Regions from separate parts of the Priestia megaterium genome, predicted to be linked through region 2. Evidence: predicted binding sites of a transcription regulator. Region 2 holds the regulator's gene; each other region holds the start of a gene.
The links. The regulator LexA, encoded in region 2, represses DNA repair genes until DNA is damaged. The targets are predictions, from matches to a motif close to CGAACATATGTTCG.
Positions count from the first base shown of each region.

Region 1: a site for LexA is predicted at 1,798-1,811, ahead of CEQ83_RS26260 (Y-family DNA polymerase). Genes of this name have one in related genera too.
Region 3: a site for LexA is predicted at 3,475-3,488, ahead of recA (recombinase RecA). Genes of this name have one in related genera too.

Region 1 covers NZ_CP023318.1:81,893-88,901, forward strand. The annotation lists gene CEQ83_RS26250 (hypothetical protein) at 27-296, opposite strand; gene CEQ83_RS26255 (hypothetical protein) at 441-1,241, shown strand; gene CEQ83_RS26260 (Y-family DNA polymerase) at 1,859-3,124, shown strand; gene CEQ83_RS26265 (aldo/keto reductase) at 3,379-4,359, opposite strand; gene CEQ83_RS26270 (carboxymuconolactone decarboxylase family protein) at 4,442-5,197, opposite strand; gene CEQ83_RS26275 (AraC family transcriptional regulator) at 5,442-6,344, shown strand; gene CEQ83_RS26280 (YolD-like family protein) at 6,547-6,852, shown strand; gene CEQ83_RS27300 (hypothetical protein) at 6,904-7,009, shown strand, end outside.
Region 2 covers NZ_CP023317.1:3,849,146-3,856,154, reverse strand. The annotation lists gene CEQ83_RS19770 (ArnT family glycosyltransferase) at 1-1,373, opposite strand, end outside; gene CEQ83_RS19765 (hypothetical protein) at 1,656-1,856, shown strand; gene CEQ83_RS19760 (magnesium transporter CorA family protein) at 1,924-3,369, opposite strand; gene lexA (transcriptional repressor LexA) at 3,579-4,196, opposite strand; gene yneA (cell division suppressor protein YneA) at 4,343-4,672, shown strand; gene CEQ83_RS19745 (YneB family resolvase-like protein) at 4,726-5,394, shown strand; gene CEQ83_RS19740 (DUF896 domain-containing protein) at 5,464-5,694, shown strand; gene tkt (transketolase) at 5,862-7,009, shown strand, end outside.
Region 3 covers NZ_CP023317.1:1,732,547-1,739,555, forward strand. The annotation lists gene CEQ83_RS08685 (HesA/MoeB/ThiF family protein) at 1-812, shown strand, start outside; gene CEQ83_RS08690 (MFS transporter) at 833-2,068, shown strand; gene CEQ83_RS08695 (DUF2269 family protein) at 2,336-2,770, opposite strand; gene CEQ83_RS08700 (ASCH domain-containing protein) at 2,789-3,139, opposite strand; gene recA (recombinase RecA) at 3,652-4,683, shown strand; gene CEQ83_RS08710 (hypothetical protein) at 5,033-5,506, opposite strand; gene CEQ83_RS08715 (VOC family protein) at 5,710-6,162, opposite strand; gene CEQ83_RS08720 (DinB family protein) at 6,447-6,950, shown strand.

The DNA of each region.
Region 1 (7,009 bases), on a different replicon from region 2:
TTAACATGTACTTTTGCGAACCTTTTTTAAAAACGGATATAAAAATCAGTTAATTGATGATTGGTATTACGATTACTATTAACCATATTAATCATGGATTCAAGACGTTTGTTTTCCATAACATCAAGCCCCAACATATAATCAATAAAAGCGATTTTTGATAGGGTAGCAACCATCAATGTTTCCAAATCATGCTGATCCATTATTTCATTAACGAGCTTATAAAGGTCATCTTTTCTATGTCTCATTACTTTTTCCTCTACAACAACAGACCTGTCTATTTTAAAAATGCTCATTCTTTCATTTCACCTTCTCACACATAATTAGTTATATTAGTATGCTCTTTTTACTGGTAATATATATGTTAGGTTTCTGTATAAGAAGAAAAATACAAATAAGACAATAGTAGATAACTGAATGGTTATTTTGAGGGGACTATTATGATAACTGATGATTTATTGCACTTTTTTCAATATGGCTTAAGTGCCCGAAGATTAATCTTTAGGTATATGAAACTTTATATTTTTATAACTATTGTTTTTATAGGCGCATATTTCATTTTTTGTTTTTACGCTAAAGAACATAATTTAAAGTATAGTATCATAGGATTCTTTCCTGGTAGTGGTGTAGTCCTCTTGTTAGGTGCATTATTTATTAATTACCAAGCAACAAGAGTGCTAAGAAATAAGTATAAATTTAAGGTGAAGCACAGAATTTTCTCAATGTACAGTAAGGATTGGGAATTATTTCAATTAATGATTTTGAAAGTTTATCTTGAAAGAAAACGTATTAATACTAAAGAAGCTATTGAACAACTAAAAGAAGATTTGAAAGAAAGAGCTGAATTTAAAATTAAAACCCAAGTTCCGTTTTATATAGGTTCTTTCATGATATTATTTATTCCTGTTTGGTCTGCAACAAATAATTCAGTATTTAAATCTGCGGGCAACCTAAAAGAATCCTATATTTATTTAATATTTATTGTGTTGGTTATAGTTTTTATTAATTTAACAGTTGGCAGTTTCAAGCAAATTGCTAAAATAGTATTTTTAAACCATCTGGTTAAAACTGAAGAATTGAATTATTTTCTAACGGCTTTAGCATACGAATATTATTTGGTCGAAAATGATTTAAGAGAAAATAATCTGCATATCCCTTATCATTCTAGAGGAACTATCAAGTTTAAATTAATTAAAAATGTATTAGATGATTATTATGAAAGATACCCAGAGCGAATATAAAATATATGATGAAAAGATTAAAAAAGGCAGCCAAATATTTTTGGCTGCCTTTTTAGCAAAATTACACAACTAGAATTATATTTTATCATCTTGAATTACTAATTGCATTTGAAATATATCTGATTCTGTAATTCCTGCCTTATTTAACTCATCTTTAAGGGTCATTCCCTCTTCGATCTTTATTTTCCTTTTAGTGCCGTATCTTAATGTAAAAATTCTCATTTGATACATTAACAAATTTCCCTTTCTAACACACATTTAAATTTTTTTAAAAATCTTCTTAGTTTTAAAGAGTTTGCTTCTCTACTACAACTGGGAGGATAAAAAGTCTTGTTTCCTACCTCTTCCTAAAATATTAACAAAAAGAGGTGATTTTATGAATTTACTTTTACTTAGTTCTGTTATTGGTGTTACTGGCAATGCTCTTTATCATGTGATTCGAATTTATTTTCTTATAAAAAAAGAAAGACAAAACATAAGAGTAAAAGGCTAATCTGCATTCCATTTCTGATAGGGTAGCAATAATCGGGAAAACTTTAGAGTTTTTGTTGAAAGAAGAACATTCGTTCGTATATAATATAGAGAACAAATGTTCTTTAATTTAAGGAGTTCTTTCAATGGATGGTGGGCAGCTACCAAACAGAGTGATTATTTGTATCGACATGAAATCGTTTTTCGCTTCGGTTTCCTCTGTTATACGGGGGTTAGATCCGTTGAAAACAAGACTTGCGGTGATAGGAGATATCAAAAGGTCAGGATCGGTTGTGCTAGCAGCCACACCTTTATTAAAAAAAGAAGGGATCAAAACAGGAAGCCGTCTTTTTGACATTCCTAAAAGGAAAGATATCCATGTGGTGAATCCATCTATGGAGAGATATATCAAGGCTTCGAACTATATTTCGAGTTTGGTGTTACAGTATGTGGCTCCTGAAGACTTTCATGCGTATAGCATTGATGAGTTATTTATTGATGCGACAGCTTCTTTGCATTTATTTGCTCAAACACCAGAAGAACTGGCCCATAAAATCATCAACGAGATTTATCGCAAGACACGGCTGACAGCTACCGCAGGTATCGGTCCGAATCTCTTACTGGCGAAGGTGAGCTTAGATCATGAAGCCAAGAACAGCCCAACAGGAGTTGCCTATTGGCGATATGAGGATATTCCCTTTAAGTTGTGGTCCATTCATCCGATGAAGGATTTCTGGGGGATTTCGTCTGCTACGGAAAGACGCTTAAATCGTTTGGGCATTCACTCCATCAAAGAACTCGCTCTTTCTTCAAAAGAGATGTTACAAAAGGAATTTGGCATACTAGGCGAAGAGTTGCACCAACATGCGAATGGGATTGATTACAGTCGCATTTCTGATGTGTACATTCCTAGCTCTCGTTCCTTTGGAAAGAGTCAGGTTCTATTCCGTGATTATACAAACCGAAAAGAAGTGGAGTTATTGCTGTTGGAGCTATTGGACGATGTCTGTTTTCGCTTACGCATGCACCAAGTGGTGGCTCAAACGATCCATTTATCCATTGGCTACAGCAAACAAACAGGTGGCGGCTTCTCCATACAAAAGAAAATGGGGAGAGCTTCGAACTTAAGCCAAGATATCTTTCCATACTGTTTAACGATTTTACATACGCATGATAGTGGCATGCCGATTCGCTCCATCGGTATTTCCTTATCAAACACTAGCATTCAAGAAGAAGAGCAAATGAGCTTATTTGAGGACATCGATCAGCGTGAAAGAGCCTATGCTCTTGCCAAAACGGTTGATGACATTCGGCTGCGTTATGGAAAGAATAGTGTACTACGTGCGTCTAGTCACCTTCCTTATTCAACAGCTCGTTATCGAAACGGCCTTATGGGTGGCCATAAAGCTTAAGGAGGAAAAAGCGATGGAACATAGAGGAATGAAAGAAACAATAGCATATTATAAGGATGAATATAAAGTATACAAAGATTGTTATTCATCTAGTATCGTTTCTTTGTAAGATAGATAACAATATTAAAAATATGCAGTATCTATAGTATTCACAGAAATAAATATTAGGAGGTGGAGTTAAAGGTTAAAGTAAGGAAAAACCCAACCTTACCATTACAGAAGATTGGGTTTCCTTCTATTTATCAGCAAAACATTTAGTTATGACCAACTATTGGATGTGGTACATATGGCTCTTCAAGAAACGCAATTTCTTCAGGTGTTAGCTTAACCGATAAAGAACCTACTGCATTTTCAAGATGTGATGTTTTCGTAGCACCAATTATAGGAGCTGTTACTGGTTCTTTCTGTAGTAACCAGGCAAGTGCAATGTGTGTACGAGGAATACCATGTTTTTCTGCAATAGATGCTACTCGTTCTACAACCAATCGATCTGCATCCGCAGTCGCATCGTATTTAGATTTTTGGACTTGATCTGTCTCGGAACGATGTGTTGTTACTGACCAGTCACGTGTTAATCTTCCTGATGCAAGAGGGCTATATGGAGTGATACCAATTTTCTCTTCCTTACAAAGAGGTAACATTTCTCGTTCCTCTTCACGGTATATTAGATTTAAATGGTTCTGCATGGACACAAACTTAGTCCAACCATTTTTTTCAGCCACGTGTAATGCCTTTTGGAACTGCCAAGCGTACATGGCAGAAGCACCAATGTATCTTGCTTTTCCAGCTTTCACTACGTCATGTAATGCTTCCATCGTTTCCTCAATAGGGGTATCATAATCCCACCGATGGATGATATAAAGATCTACATAATCAGTTTCTAGTCTCTTAAGACTTTTATCGATTTCACTCATTATTGCTTTTCGGGAAAGACCAGAGCCGTTTGGACCTTTATGCATTTGTCCGTGTACTTTAGTTGCTATGACAACTTCATCACGATTAGCATAATCCTTAAGAGCTCGTCCAAGATATTTCTCACTTGTACCCAGTGAGTATACATTTGCTGTATCAAAAAAATTAATCCCTAAGTCCAGGGCTTTTTTTATAACAAGGCGGGAGTCCTCTTCATTAAGTACCCATTGGTGAAGCCATTTGTTGGCGTCTCCAAAACCCATACATCCAAGACAAAGTCGAGATACATCTAAGCCTGTATTACCAAGTTTTACATACTTCATTTAATTTCCCCCTACTTTTCTAATGAGTCATACACTTTTTTTAAAAAACCTTAACGGTAAGAATTTTTTTCAGAAAGATTTCTTAATTTTCAGAAATAATTTCATTGATACATGCTAATGTGTTAAGTGTTCTCGGAAAGCCCACATATGGTAGACAGTGAGTGATAGCAGTGATTAATGTTTCCTTATCATTGCCCACATTTATGTTACCCTGCACATGTGCTTTCACTTGACCTTCAGCACCGCCTAACGCACTTATAATACAGAGCGTTAATAGCTCTCGTGTTTTCAAATCGAGTCCGTCACGAGTATAGAAATCTCCAAAGCAAAAAGCAGAAAGATATTCCTGCATATGCTTTTGATTTGATGGAGCACTCTCCTGCATTTTTTTTATGACATCTCCAAAAATCTCTACTTGAGTTGCAAGACCCTTTTGAAAGCGATTATCTTCATCTACCGTCTTTTGGCTTTCCATCGGTAAAGCGATATTCTTTGCTTTGAATACCTCATTAACTTCATTGATAGCATTTAACGTTTTCGGAAATCCAATATACGGAGCACATTGGTAAACCGCCTCTTTGATTTCTACAGGTGTTAGCCCAACATTCAATGCTGCACTAACATGTGCTTTTAATTGAGGTAACGTCTGGTTAGTAGCAAGAACCACCAAGGTGATTAACTCACGCTGTTTGTCATCCAGATTACCTTGATAAAAAACTTCACCAAAAATAAAATGGCTCAGAATGTCCTGGAAATCAGGATCAGTGGCATGTGTACTAGGTACTCCTTCACCAAATAGCTGTTTGAATTTTTCTTTGCTCTTTTCGATACGATTCATAAACAAGCCTCCTGATAGAAAAATTTGCATAAGCTCACATTTATATTAGCTACTTTTATTACAATTGATTGGTCGTGAACTTCTTTTAAATCGTTTTTTTCTTAACGTTTTTAATTATGTCATAAATATCAAAAAAGCCTTAACCTATTATTATCAAGTTCTTGCCTAATCCTCTCAAACTCCCTTACTAAATCTATAACTATCAGGTATAATGAACCGAAAATAAAGAAAAGGAGAATAAGTTATGTCTAACAAACCCTATAAACAGCAACATGAACTTGCTAAACTCATTGAACGCCTTTCGAAGCAGGACGGTGTTCACCCTACCATTATTCCATCTTTATTTCTCATCCGTGAATCCATTATTACTGAACCCATTTCTAGAGTTAACGAGCCATCTTTTTGCATTATCCTCCAAGGAGAGAAGGAGGTATTATTGGGAGAGGAACGCTTTTTATACGGTCCTGGTCATTATATTGTGGCATCAGTTGACTTACCAGTTACAGGTCAAGTCATCAAAGCCTCAGCCGAGTCCCCATATTTAGCCTTCAAACTTGAATTTACCTCTAGCCAGGTTTTAGAGGTTTTAAATAGCACAGATATTAAAACTGGGCAGGGAAAGAACGCAAAACGAGCTATGTATGTTAGCAAAATAGAGCCATCTTTGTTGGACGCAGTAGTAAGGTTAGCATCTTTGCTAGACACTCCAAAACATATCCCTGTTCTTGCTCCATTATTTAAAAAAGAAATTCTTTATTGGATTTTGCAAGGTCCACATGGCGAAGCGCTTGAACAAATGGCATTAGAAGGTAGCAATGCCTCTAGAATAAGAGAGGTTATAGATCATATCATCAATAATTATGAAGAGTCTTTTCGTATTGAAGAGCTTGCTGAAATAGCGAATATGAGTGTTTCATCGCTACACCGACATTTTAAAGAGGTAACGGCAATGAGTCCCATTCAGTTTCAAAAACAACTGAGATTGCAGGAAGCGAGGCGCTTGTTATTAGCAGAGTCAACAGATATAGCTCATGTCGCATTCAAGGTGGGATACGAAAGTCAATCGCAATTCAGTCGAGAATATTCCCGAATGTTTGGCTTTCCACCCAGAGTAGATATAAACCGAATGAGAGAAAACTACGTTTAAATGAAGAAGGATTTTAGGTTGTGAAAGGTTGTACCTAAAGTAAAAGGTGCTTTAGTTCAGTAAGAAATAGTAATCGTAAGATTTTCAACAATCTGGTGCTTTAATGGAGTAAGGATTACAAAAAACGATTATCGATATAGACATAGCTACATTGATAAAAACCATTAAAACAAAAGCTTTTTTAAAAGCATGTATTGATAAAATGAAAAAATGGCGTCCATTCGCCACTATGCCAGAGCAATACATAGGATTAAAGGAAATGATAAATAAGCAAGCAGAAGTAACTCAACCAGTTTTAATGGAACAGATGAATTTCACTTTAATTGAAGCCTTACATACAAATAAACAAGTGCACCTTACCTATTATAAGAAAGGACAATGCATAACAGAAACAGGATTCATTCAGTTTGTTGATTCTCTGGGGGATTTATTTATTTTCATTGATGACGTATTTGAGTTGAAGAATAAAATGAGGTTAAGCGAGCTCATCGATGTTCGCTTTGCGTAGTTCCTAAAGAAATCGTGTACAAGAATCATTTATTTGGGTGGAGGTACATTCATGTACAATTTTAGAGTCTACACGTTACGTGACGGTTCAAAGAGAATCATTAAATTAAAAGAAGGTGAATCATTTAAAGAGGAACTCCAAAGAGCAGGTATTCAAG
Region 2 (7,009 bases):
TGAATTTCAATAAGCAAGTGAATAAGAACGTATCCTATGATTAGTAATAAAAACAGTGTATACGGATATTTATCCTGCTTCTTCAGGAATAAACATATAAGTCCAATAATGGAAAGAATAGTAGTTGAAACGTAAATGATTCTTTCATAACTTTGAGCAGCACTAATTAATTTCTCTTTATTAAAAGGTACATCTTCTTGAGGAGTTAATGAAATACTCCAAAATGTAGATGCATCCGTTCCTCCCCACATATTCAGGAATTTAATGTGAAAGAGATCTAAAAGTTGCTCTTTATCTGCTACTCGCTCTTTAATTACTTCTTTTTCTGCTTCAGCTCGTTTTTCTCCAATTGGCATACCCATAAAACGACTAGCATCCTCTGAAGAATAAGAACCGCTTGTTTCATAATTAAAGCCAATAACGAATTTCCATAAAGGATCTCTGTTACTTAAAGGATATTTAGAAATACCGCTCGCTACAAAAGAGTAGTTGATCAGCGCATTTGCAATAAAAAAAGTAGCCAGTACGCCTACGAGGTTTTTTCCTATTTTCTTTCGACGAGTTTTTAACTCAGCAGCATCCTTCGCTTTAATGTAAGGTTGAAGAATTTGCAAGATGAAATAAATGAAAACAGCAACGATAATAATGGGTCCCAGAGGGCGCATTAAATTTCCTAACGACAATAGAAGACCAATATAAAGCCAGCTAAACTTGTTATGAGCAAATCTTTTTATAATAAGGTAAAAAGCTGCATAAAATAAAAAAGTAGCTAAATGCTGATTGGTTAACACTGAGCTGTAGAGAATGTTCGGAATGTAGAACGCATATAGGAAAGCTGCCATTCTCCCAGCAAGTTCGTTAAATACTTTAGCGCCAATTAGATAAATAAAAATAACGGTTCCAGTAGAATAAAAAATATTTAACAATTTTAATGTAAAAATGCTATCTCCAAAACAGCGAATAACAATAGATTCATAGAATGAAAAGCCTAGCTGATATACCCATGTAGTGAAATAAACGCTTTGGTTAAATTCATAATTTCCTTTTGCGATATTACGTGCGGCATCTAACATGACAAGAAAGTCAGATTTTACAGGTGTTTGAACAGAAAGCATCCATGCTAATCGAACACCTAAGGTCAAAACAATCAGTGAAATAAAAAAAACAGTTTTGTTCATGTATCTACTTGCAATAGCTATTAGAAAAATGACAAGGAAAGTGATACATATTCCTTCAATAATAAATGAATTACTTAAAGCCAAGCCTTTTAAGTCCAATGAATTTGTCATCGCACTATAACTGCCCCATAGAGACCATGTAAGAATCATGACACATAAAAGAATCAGGCTTTTGGATAAAAATGAGTTAAGCATATTACCTCCTGCAAATTATTTCAAAGATAAGGTACAAAATTCCTACCCTATGATACCATATTTTATTATTTTGTATATATTTTTCTTATAGAGTATAATGTTAGATTGTTCTGAAATTACAACAGCGGCACAACGTGTAATAAAAGGTTCAGTGGAGTAGGCAGTGATTTAGTAATAGATAAAAGAGGTTGGGAAAAAAGGATTTTAGTCGAAGCGAAAAACGAACCATTAATCATCATGTTTGATTAGTGGTTCGTTTTTTATGGTGCACGTAGGTTTCATTTGTTTAGTTCTTTCCAGCAGTTGATTGGAGGGCAAGACGAAGACTCCTGCGGGAAAAGCGGAAGGGGTGAGACCCCGCAGGAGCGCAAGCGACGAGGAGGCTCACCGGCCGCCCGCGGAAAGCGAAGTCTTGCACGGAAATCAACTGCGATGTCACAAGCAATCCCTGCTAGCTTATTTATTTCATTTGTTTCCCTTTAGACTTGCTTGGTTTAGTTATGTCTCAATCTCTTCTTTTTTATAATGTATTTTCTGATGCGAACAGCTTTTATGTTTTAAATCGATCTTTTAATAAATTCCATAGGGAACTCACTCCGAGACTAATGCTGATCAGAATTCCTGATAAAGCTACTATTAAAGCGATATATTCAAAGATAGAAAACTGCTTCATACTATCCCAATTGATGTTTCCCTTTAGCTTGCTAATAACTAAATTCATTCCGTAAATACCGGAAAGAACGGTATAAATCGTTAAAATTAATAATAAGTAATTGTGACGCTTGGCCGCGATTTTCTCTTGATTTTGATACAAAGTACCAAGGGTTTCTTTGACTTCTTGATAAAGAGAATTGATGTGGAAGATTTTTTTAAAGAGCTCAGAAAACTCTTGACCTTCCGTGCGAGAGCTAATTTCTAAAAATAAATATTTACCTGAAAATACAGTAATAGAGCGAATTAGTCGCTCGATGCCCTCTGAATTTTTATGAAACGTGAGCTGAGAATACTCATAGGATAGTTTTAGCAACACGATTTTATAGAAAAAATGCAAAAATAAATTATAGTAATGTTGGCCAAATAGATGATTCATCAAAAGCTGATCCGTTTTAGAGTCTGTCGATTTAGAAATACACGAAAACACATGGTCTGTTATAACGTAATAGGTTTCAGGAGCCCATCTGGAATACACGTGTTTGGTATTATACGTTTTAATATACTCATGGTTGTGTGCAGAGATAAACGGTTTCCCGTCAGGCGTATAGCTATTTAGCTGCCCAGTACGAAATAAAGTTGTGGAGTTAATCTCTTGCTCTTGATTTACCGTTACATAACTTAATACAAACATCCGTTCATCGATAAAATAAGGAAGACTCCCGACGTGCTGTTCACGCGTCGCTTCTTTTTTGATGTGTTCGTTCAAAAATGGCGCGAGCTGTGAAAAAATATAATCCTGTACTTTGCTATAGCGATGATGTTCATAGGTAATGGTGGATCCATGCTCTTCAGCAAGCTTCGGTTCTAATACACGAAAATGATTCATGAATTCTAAAATGTCATCATAGGTGTAATGATTATGACTCATCTCAGTGCGAATGGTCATGACGCCAATTTCAAAAGGACATAAAAAAACATCCACAGACAGCACGTTGCTAGACACGGTGGTGGAGGAAGTTTGTAGCGTAACGGTATGGTCTATTTTTTTTGAAAATCGAAGCAAGCCTTCTTTTTCGCACGAATCAGGAAATAGAATACATTCAATGTAAGGAAGAAAATATTGATCCAAGCTATCATGAGATACGTAATACTGTTCTCCGTAGTATTCTTTTTCTACATGTTTGTTTTGAATGGAAAAAAACTCAAACATATTTGCTTCTAGTGCATGAACAAGCTGCTCTTTATTTTTTCGATCAAAGGAAAAAGGAAAAAGAAACATGTTCATTGCTTTGGTAGGCATAATAGTTTGAAATGGTTCTGTTTTCCTTGGTGTATTGGTCATAAACTACATCCTTCTTATAGTCGGTTGTATTTTTTTTGAGAGTCGAAAAAATGCAGACAGAAAGTAAAAGGTAAAACAGGCTTTATAAAAACCGCTCTACCTGCCTGTAATGATTCGACGTATCATTTATAATATGCCAATTTTTTTAGAAAACAAACGTAAAAAACCAACTAACATCATGATTAGTTGGTTTTACATACAGTGTGTGATTAGTGAATCGTGCGATATACACCAGTGACTTTTCCTAAAATCGTTACGTGGCGAAGAATAATAGGCGCCATCGTTGAATTTTCAGGCTGTAAACGAACGAAATTTTCTTCTTTAAAGAAACGTTTTACCGTTGCTTCGTTGTCCTCGGTCATAGCGACCACAATATCTCCGTTATTAGCAGTTTGCTGCTGACGTACGATTACCATATCGCCATCTAGAATACCTGCTTCAATCATACTTTCTCCCATAATTTCAAGCATAAATACATGATCATCTGGAGAAACGAATTTATCTGGAAGAGGGAAATATTCTTCCACATTTTCAACGGCTGTTATAGGAAGACCCGCTGTTACTTTACCGATAACAGGAACATTAATGACATTGCTTTTAGGGATGTTTACTTCGTCTAGTTGAAGAACTTCGATTGCTCTTGGTTTTGTTGGATCTCTGCGAATTAACCCTTTACTTTCTAAACGAGCTAAATGCCCGTGTACAGTGGAGCTAGAGGCTAATCCCACCGCTTCCCCAATCTCACGAACAGAAGGCGGATAACCTTTTAATTTTACTTCGTGCTTAATAAAATCTAGTATGTCTTGTTGACGTTTTGATAGCTTCATATTTTTCACCTCGATTTTAGCTATTCTTTAGGTGAATTATACCACGTGATGTGTCAATATACAAACATAAGTTCGAAGAATTCCATTGACAGAAACAAATGTTCTCAATAAAATAAGAACATATATTCTGATAGGGGGATCATAATATGCACCAATTCTTACATTCTATGAAACATTACGCTATTTTTTTTGCAGTTATCGCTGCACTTACATATGTATTGACGCTGGTTTTAGGAGCGGATAAAGTAGATTTAGACAAATATTCAACGGTTACTATTACAAAAGGAGATACGCTTTGGGACTTGTCCAACAAGTATCATAATCACCATCATTTGACCACCAATGAATTTGTCAAATGGGTTGAAGACGTCAATGATCTAAACTCAGACACTGCCCAGTCTTTATCTCCTGGAGATAAATTATATATTCCTGTTTTAAAAAAAGAGTTACATAATCAAGTGGCAATTGAACAGTAGTGTGTAACGGCCGTTCCTGAATATTGTTAGAAGCCGAAAAGGTCGTGATAAAAGTGGACGCCATTATTTATTGCCGTGTAAGTACGGATAAAAAAACCCAAGAAACATCTTTACAGCGCCAGCAAGAAGAATTAAAAAAGCTTGCTGATCTTCACCATCTAAACGTAAAAAAAGTCGTAATGGAAAAAGCAAGCGGATATGACGTAGACAGAGAGGGTATATTGGATGTTCTTCATACAATGAAAGAAGAAAAAATATCTGTGCTGCTCATTCAAGACGAAACGCGATTAGGCAGAGGAAATGCCCGAATTGCGCTTCTTCATGCTTTTCATAAAGAAAATGCTACGATCTATACGATTAGTCATCAAGGTCAGCTTCAGCTTTCAGAATCTGATTCGATGGTGTTAGATATTATTAGCTTAGTGGAAGAGCATCAGCGGAAATTACATAACGCTAAAATTAAAAGAGGAATGAAAAGAGCCGTAGAAAACGGTTATCGTCCGCAGCAAAATTTAAAAAATCAAGGAGTTAACTCAGGAAGAGAAAAAAAAGAAGCGCCGATTGAAGAAATTGTCCGCCTTCGTCATAACGGCTTAACCTTTGCTGAAATTTCAGTTACGCTAAAAGGTTTTGGTTATAATATTTCAAAAGCAACGGTACATCGTCGCTATCAAGAGTATCAAGAGAGTGCTCAATCTCTTGATAAAACGAAAGAGATTTAGTAAGATGACTACATGTTGCCGGAACGGTTCGGTAATTTTAATTATTGATTATAAGGAGATAGGTTTTATATGCTATCAAAAGATAAACTTGCTCGTATTAATGCTCTTTCAAAAAAGGCAAAGGCTGAAGGTCTGACAGAATCTGAAGCGAAAGAACAGCAAGAGCTACGTCAGGAATATTTAAAAGTTTTCCGACAATCTATGACAAACCACCTTCATACGATTAAAGTTGTGGACGAGGAAGGTAAAGATGTTACGCCTAAGAAGTTAAAAGAGAGCAAAAAGAAGCGTCTTCACTAAGACGTTCTAGTAAAACTAGAGGGAGAGTTCCCTCTAGTTTTTTGTATATTTTTAATAAGGCACACAAAAACTGTAAAAGTGGAAATTTTTTTGGTTCAAGTATTGTACAAATAAGCAAATCATTAGTATGATAACATATGTACATAGTTTTGAAAGGAATGAAGAGTATGACACAACGTATTGAAGATCTTTCGATTGCAACAATTCGTACTTTATCAATCGATGCGATTGAGAAAGCAAATTCAGGTCACCCAGGTATGCCAATGGGAGCTGCTCCAATGGCATATACATTGTGGACAAAATTTATGAACATCAATCCAAAGAATCCAAACTGGTTCAACCGTGACCGCTTTGTATTATCAGCAGGACACGGATCGGCACTATTATACAGCTTGCTTCATTTAGCTGGATATGACTTATCAATTGAAGACCTTAAAAACTTCCGTCAATGGGGAAGCAAAACACCAGGTCATCCAGAGTTCGGTCATACAGCAGGTGTTGATGCAACAACTGGTCCACTAGGACAAGGTATTGCAATGGCTGTTGGTAAAGCAATGGCAGAACGTCATTTAGCTGAAACATACAACAAAGAAGGTTTAGAAATTGTAGACCACTTTACGTATGGTATTTGTGGTGACGGAGACTTAATGGAAGGTGTATCTGCTGAAGCAGCTTCATTAGCGGCACACTTAAAATTAGGACGCTTAGTTGTTTTATACGATTCAAATGATATTTCTTTAGACGGAGATTTAGATCGCTCGTTCTCTGAGAACGTAGAAGATCGTTTCAAGGCTTACGGATGGCAAGTAATTCGCGTTGAAGACGGCAATGACTTGACAGCGATTGCAAACGCAATTGAAGAAGCAAAAGGCGATTTAACACGCCCAACGCTAATTGAAGTAAAAACAACAATCGGATTTGGTTCTCCAAACCACGCGGGTACTTCTGGCGTGCACGGTTCTCCATTAGGTTCCGATGAAACAAAATTAACAAAAGAAGCTTATGCATGGACATTTGAAGAAGATTTCTATGTGCCAGAAGAAGTGTATGCTCACTTCAAAGCTACAATTGCTGAAGATGGCCAAAAGAAAGAAAACGAATGGAACGATGTATTTGCACAGTATAAAGAAAAATATCCTGAACTAGGTCGTCAATTTGAACTAGCAGTAGAAGGAAAGTTACCGGAAGGCTGGGAAGAAACGCTTCCAGCATACGAAACGGGTTCAAGCTTAGCTAGCCGTGCTTCTTCTGGAGAAGTATTAAACGCAGTAGCACAAGCTGTACCTCAATTCTTCGGCGGTTCAGCTGACTTAGC
Region 3 (7,009 bases), 2.1 Mb from region 2:
GATACAAAGCAAACCTTAATTATTTTTCGCTTTTTACGTCTTTAGAGGACAATAAGTACAATGTGCAAGAAACTATCATAAATACAAAGGTTGCTTTGCTCGGAATCGGAGGTTTAGGTAGTCAAATACTATATCATCTATCTGCATTAGGTTTTCATAACATTAATGCATTGGATTTTGATACTTTGGAATTAAGCAATTTTAATAGACAGTTGTTATATTCTGAAAAAGATATTAATAAGTTAAAAACGGAATTAGCAAAGGAAAGAATATCGCGTTTTAATCCTAATGTTAAGTTAAACGTTACTAATAAGCGTATAGAATGTGCTGAAGATGTAATGGCACATATTGAAGGTAGTGATTATGTAATTTGTGTAGCCGATAAACCAACCCTTCATATACAGGACTGGGTGAATGAAGCAGTAGTGAAGTTAGGAAAGCCGTTAGTTTCAGGTGGAGTCCTAAACACAAGGGGCAGATTTTATTCTATGTTACCAGGAAAAACTGGGTGTGTAGAGTGTCATAAACAAACCATAATTGAAAGTGATGTTATAGTTAATAAGCAACTTGACAGTATGCATCAGATAAATTTTCAACGAAATAATGCTGCGATTAGTCCTAATGTAGCTATGTTGGCTGGTGCTATTGTAAATGAATTTTTAGGGTTGGTAACAGGTATTCAAACTCCAACATCATTAGGGAAAATGATGGAATTAAATTTCCTTACATATCAAACTTACCCTATTTCAGAGTGGAATAAGAAAGAGGATTGTCCAGTTTGCCATTCCGCACCTGTAACAGCAGGTAAATAATTATGATGGGGGGGTAAATGTTGAAATCTTATGAAGTACTAAAGAACAGAGATTTTTTATGCTTATTTTTAAGTGCCACAACAAGTAAGTTGGGCACGTCTTTTTTTCAAATCGCACTGCCTTTATTAGTATATGATTTGACTAAATCACCAAGTTTAATGGCATTAACATTTGTTTTAGAAATTACGCCTCAAGTATTGTTTAGTTTGTTAGGCGGAGCCTTAGCTGATCGTATAAGTAAGAAATACATTTTATTAATAGGTGATATTTTATCAGCCATTTTAATTATTATCATACCTCTTGCAGCTTTAATAAACGTGTTAGATATATGGATTGTATATGTGGTAGCTTTTTTAATATCAGCTGTGAGTGCATTTTATCATCCAAGTTTTGAATCAGTCATACCAGAAATTTTAGAAGGTGAAAATTTAATACAGGGTAACTCTTTATTCAAGTTATCAGAGACAATCACAACCTTTGCAGGCCCTTCAATAGCAGGCATTTTAATTGCTTTGGTTGGAACTCATAACTTATTATATTTTAATTTTTTCACGTATTTTCTTTCTGGAATATTCATTGGCTTAATAACTAAGAAATATAAAAGCCAGAATCCAGTTAATAGTTCTATAATGAATTCAATAGCTGAAGGAGTTAAATACGTTATAAATACTAAAAAGATTTTGATAGGGACTATTCTCATATTCTTAATCAATGTGGGTTATGGTGCTATGGAAGCTTTATTTATGTTTCATCTAAAGGATAATTTACATTTATCGGCACAGTATATTGGTTTAATATTTTCCCTACAAACCTTAGGGTCATTTGTAGCAATTTATGCTGCAAATAAACTAAATAAATTACCACGGGGAAATATAATTATCTATTGTGGTGTAATAATAGGTTTAGGTCAAACTATCCTTACTTTTTCAAACACTGCAGTTATTTTGTTAATAGTCTGTAGAATTGTAATTGTCGGTTCGGTAACATTATTAGCAATTAATTGGTTTACCCTTAGGCAAGAGATTGTGCCATCAGCCTTATTGGGAAGAGTAATTAGTTCAACTCGTATGTTAGCTTTTTTGGCTTTACCGATTAGTGGAATGTTAGCAGGTGTTGCAGCTGAATATATTAGCGTCTCTTTAATTTTTATTTCAGCAGGCATCCTAACGATTGTGGCGTCTTTAATCGGCATTAAGACCTCTCTATTTGAGACCCAACAATCTATAGATCAACCTATTAATAGTAGCAACAAGTAGATAATTACTTGGGTTGACTTGAAACATATTGATATTTAGTGTATTCTTCTATAAGAACTTCATACTTGGAGTTTAAACAATAAGTAAGAACCCCTTTAACATACGGTTAATAGGGGTTTTTAATTTTTAATCCAAATGTGCATCTGATATACAAGCAAAAATCTTTTTTCATACCGAAAATACGAGTTATGTTAAGTAAAACGTAAAGTATTTGATGAAAATAATCAGTTTAACTATTTACTCTTAGTGATGACAAATGGATGGGTGTCACCAAAAAGTTGGCTTACCGACCATAAACCAAAGCATAGTCATTAATAGAATGATATAAATCCAAATAGATCGCTCTAGTTTAGTTGCCAGTTCTTTTTTATTTTGTCCTTCCTCCTTGTACTTTCGAAGTGTTGGTGAAAAAGCACGGGCCAGAAAGAACAAGGAGCAAAAAAGGAAAATCAGTGTCATTATAATCCACGGCGTAGTCCACGTCCATGGGCCACACATAACGAGGAGTATCCCTGTGATAACAAGAACATGGCCCGTATGTTTTGCGAGCCTAACAACAGATTGAAATGTGATCAAATAGGCATTCATTTCTTGTTCTCTTGAACTATGTAGTTTTTTAACAATTGGCAAGAGAATAAAAAAAGGACCAATCGATAAAATGACACTAGAAACATGAATATATACTAATATACGGTACAACAAATCCATTTCTTTTACCTATCAATCGTTAACTAATCTGAACTCATGCACCCATACCCTCATTTGCGGAAGCCAAGGCATCCCAGGATGATAAGACAAAATAGATTGTTTATATTCCTCTACTGTAGCATAGCCTTCCTGGCGAGCATTTTCATCTGTTAATTCACCTAGTGATTGAGAATAAACTCGTTCCACTACAAATTTTTGATCTTCTAAAACCATTATCTCTCCTACATCAGCATATCTTCCATTTCGGCGAGTTGCTGTTTTGCTGCCTTTGATTACTTTATTTACATCATCCGGCATTGTTACAAGTCGATCGATTGTACATGTTTTTGGTGGCAATTCATTTTGTGCTTCATGGTTACTCATTAAAAAAACTCCTTTCATTTCTTGTCTCTTATTTAATGTATCACATTTTTAATAACGAATTTCATTTGAATTTATTAGGTTGAAAATTTCTCTAATAAATCTATTATAATTTATCCCTTTTGTTAGTGGATAGTCTAAGCACATGACATAATGTATATAAGAGGATGAATTATTTTTTGAGCGTATAATAAGGGTTATTTTATAGATTGAAGTTTCAATAACTGTAAGTATTAAAGGTATAAACCTACTTTTTACAAAAAAGATATTTCTTTGGCTGGTTTGTACAAAACTTTCTCCTTTACAACTAGATGCGTTTATTGTATGATTACACAACAGGAACATTTGTTCGATATTAAGGGTTTAGAGATAAATAAAGGAACAACAGAATAAACCAAGACAGTTAAACACAAAATTTTCTCGCACGGAGCAAAAACATTTGAGCCAATCCTTATTATTTATCCACATACATTGTCGTTTACTGTAAACGTACTAACAATCGGAGGTTTTAAATTATGAATGATAAACAAGCAGCACTAGATATGGCTCTAAAACAAATTGAAAAACAATTCGGTACAGGATCAATTATTAAGATGGGGGAAGGCACACATACAAAAGTTGAGGCATCTAGCTCAGGTTCATTAGCTTTAGATATCGCTCTTGGGATTAATGGTTATCCAAAAGGAAGAATCATGGAAGTGTACGGACCCGAAAGCTCAGGTAAAACAACAGTTTCCTTACATGCGATTGCAGAAGTACAAAAAAATGGAGGTCGAGCTGCCTTTATTGATGCTGAACACGCACTTGATCCAGTTTACGCAAGAAAACTAGGTGTAGATATTGATGAGTTACTGTTATCTCAACCAGATACTGGTGAGCAGGCACTTGAAATTGCTGAAGCATTAGTTAGAAGTGGTGCTGTAGATATTATTGTTGTTGACTCAGTAGCAGCATTAGTTCCTCAAAAAGAAATTGAGGGAGAAATGGGAGATTCTCACGTAGGTCTACAAGCTCGTTTGATGTCTCAAGCCCTTCGTAAACTATCTGGAGCAATTAATAAGTCTAAAACCATTGCTATCTTCATCAATCAAATCAGGGAGAAAGTAGGCGTTATGTTTGGAAATCCGGAAACAACGCCAGGTGGAAGAGCACTAAAATTCTATTCTTCCGTTCGTCTTGAGGTTCGCCGCGCTGAACAACTTAAACTGGGAAATGACATAGTTGGTAACAAAACAAGAATCAAAGTAGTCAAAAATAAGATGGCACCTCCTTTCCGCATTGCTGAAGTAGATATTATGTATGGAGAAGGTATCTCAAGAGAAGGAGAAATCTTAGATATTGGTTCTGAAGTAGATATTGTTCAAAAGTCTGGATCTTGGTTTTCATATAATGGAGAACGTTTAGGACAGGGAAGAGAAAACGCTAAGGTTTTCTTAAAAGAAAACCCTGAAATCAGAGAAGAAATTAGAAAAAACATTATTGATTTTAAATATGGTAATACTGACAACGATAATGATATTGATAGCGATAGCGAAAACGAAAGCTAATAAAAGCTTAAAATGCCTTTCCCGGCAGCTTCAAGCCCACCCATTTCACTGATTTCACTTCATTATTTTGGTCATTTTATGCGATTTAGTAGCCAACAGGGAGCTGATATCGTCTTAATTCAAAAGGAGCTTGGTCACAGTGATCGTAAAATAACGGAACGTTATCTAGAAAAGGTTTTGCAGAGAAAACAAAAAATTGGGCTACTGTGGAAGGAACAAGATTTCTAATTGAGATACTGTTGTCTAAAGCGCTATACTAGACTTTTTATTGCAATCTCTTTAAACAGAAAAATTCTTATAGCAAACAAACAGAACCCTATTTAATTAAATAGGGTTCTGTTTAATTAGATCAAGGTCTATGGAAGTTGACCGTTTTCTCATCGTCCCCCGTACGTTCAAACCAACCTCTAAAGGCCCAGTTATCATATCCACCGTCGCCTTCATTAATAAACGTTCCTTCTTCAAATATCCAGACCCCGAACGTGATACCATCATAATCTACGGTATCAAAATATTGTACACCTTGTAACTGGTCGGAATTATAACCTTGACTTAAATTCATTACTATCACATTATACTGCTGACCCGATTCAAAGAAAGCTTTTTCCATCGCTCCCTTAACAAAACCACTTCGATTGTCGGCAGTTTTAGCCGCATCTGCAATCGCTTGTCCTATGGCTACTGGATCAATTGCTACGTCTCCTCCAACTTCTGCAGCTTCTGCGGAGCCAGCAGAACCTCCTAAATTCGGTAGAGCTAATGGCGTCGCTAACATAGCTAAACCTACAGCAGAAGCTACAACAGCTTGTTTCGCTCTTCTCATTTGATCTCCTCCTATTTTAGTTGGTTCTTAGAACAAATACCCTTTTTATGAATATTAAAACAAAAATTCCATAATTAAGTATATATAGGGGACAAAAAAGTAAAATAAAGGTTTGAAAAAACCTGAAAATAATCTCGATCTATTGAAGATTCAGATAGGTTAAACGTACATTTCAGTAAAGACTTTTATAAAACGTCACTTACTTATTTGTTACTGAGTTGCTCTGCCAAACCGATTAAAAGTCCTTCTACTCCACGAATGTAGCAGAGACGATACGAGTCCTCGTACTGAACCACTTCGCCAACGAGCTGAGCGCCATATCTAGTAAGTCTGGAGACCATTTCGTCAATGTCTTCAACAGTGAACATGACGCGTAGATAGCCGAGAGCGTTTACAGGAGCATTCCGGTGATCTGATATAGTAGGTGGGCTGAGAAATCGCGAAAGTTCAATCCGACTGTGACCATCCGGGGTAACCATCATCGCAATCTCTACACGCTGAGAACCCAATCCCGTTACGCGGCCACCCCATTGACCTTCGACGGTGGCCCGCCCTTCGAGACTCAAGCCAATCTCCTTAAAGAAAGAAATTGCGTCATCAAGGGATTCTACAACGATGCTGACATTGTCCATTCTTAGTAGGTTGTTTTTTTCCATAGTTTTATCTCCTTATGTGTAAAATTTTATTATCTGTCCATTTTCATAATCATTCTATTTAAAAGTTACAAATTCCTTTCAAACAAAACATTGCTATCCTGTCACTAGGCCATATTTGTTGTATACTTTATATTCTTTGTAGAAAAATGATCTATTTGTCATTAATACACGAAGTACTTTATCATTTACTTAACTAATTAATGAAAAAATGGGTGTAATAATAATTCTAAAGAGTGTATAGTAAAGAATAATTTTTCATTATATGTCTGAGAGGTGGGATTGTTATGGAAAAGCTAGAATATGAATGGGTAAAACTAGCACGACAAACTTTATTAGAGCAGTGTAGAGAATTGAGTGAAGGTGACTTGACGAAAGAGTTTGCATTTGGTTTTCAAAATATTAGAGATTCTCTAGTTCATGTGGCAGGTTGCTACCATGCTTGGTTAGGTTCTTTTGTGCTTTCAGAAACATCATCACCACTATTCACAAAAGAAGTAATTAATACTATGAAAATAGACGATATTCAGCATTATTTTCAACAGGCTGATAGATATGTAGAAAAAGTATTGGAGCAATTCACAGATAAATTTGATGAGTCTATCGAAAAAGAACTTGCTTGGAGAGCAAACAGTGGTTTTGTAAGAAAGACACCTCGTCAATTGCTTACCCATTCAATTACTCACGAATCACATCATAAAGGACAAATTGTAGTTATGTTACGTCTATTAGGGCATACACCTAAAAATACGGACATATTGGGATTACCTGAAAAAGAACCTTTCAAATAATAAATTAAGAAATCATTTCACGAAGAGCATATTTGCAGTCCTGGCTTATATTTGGATGT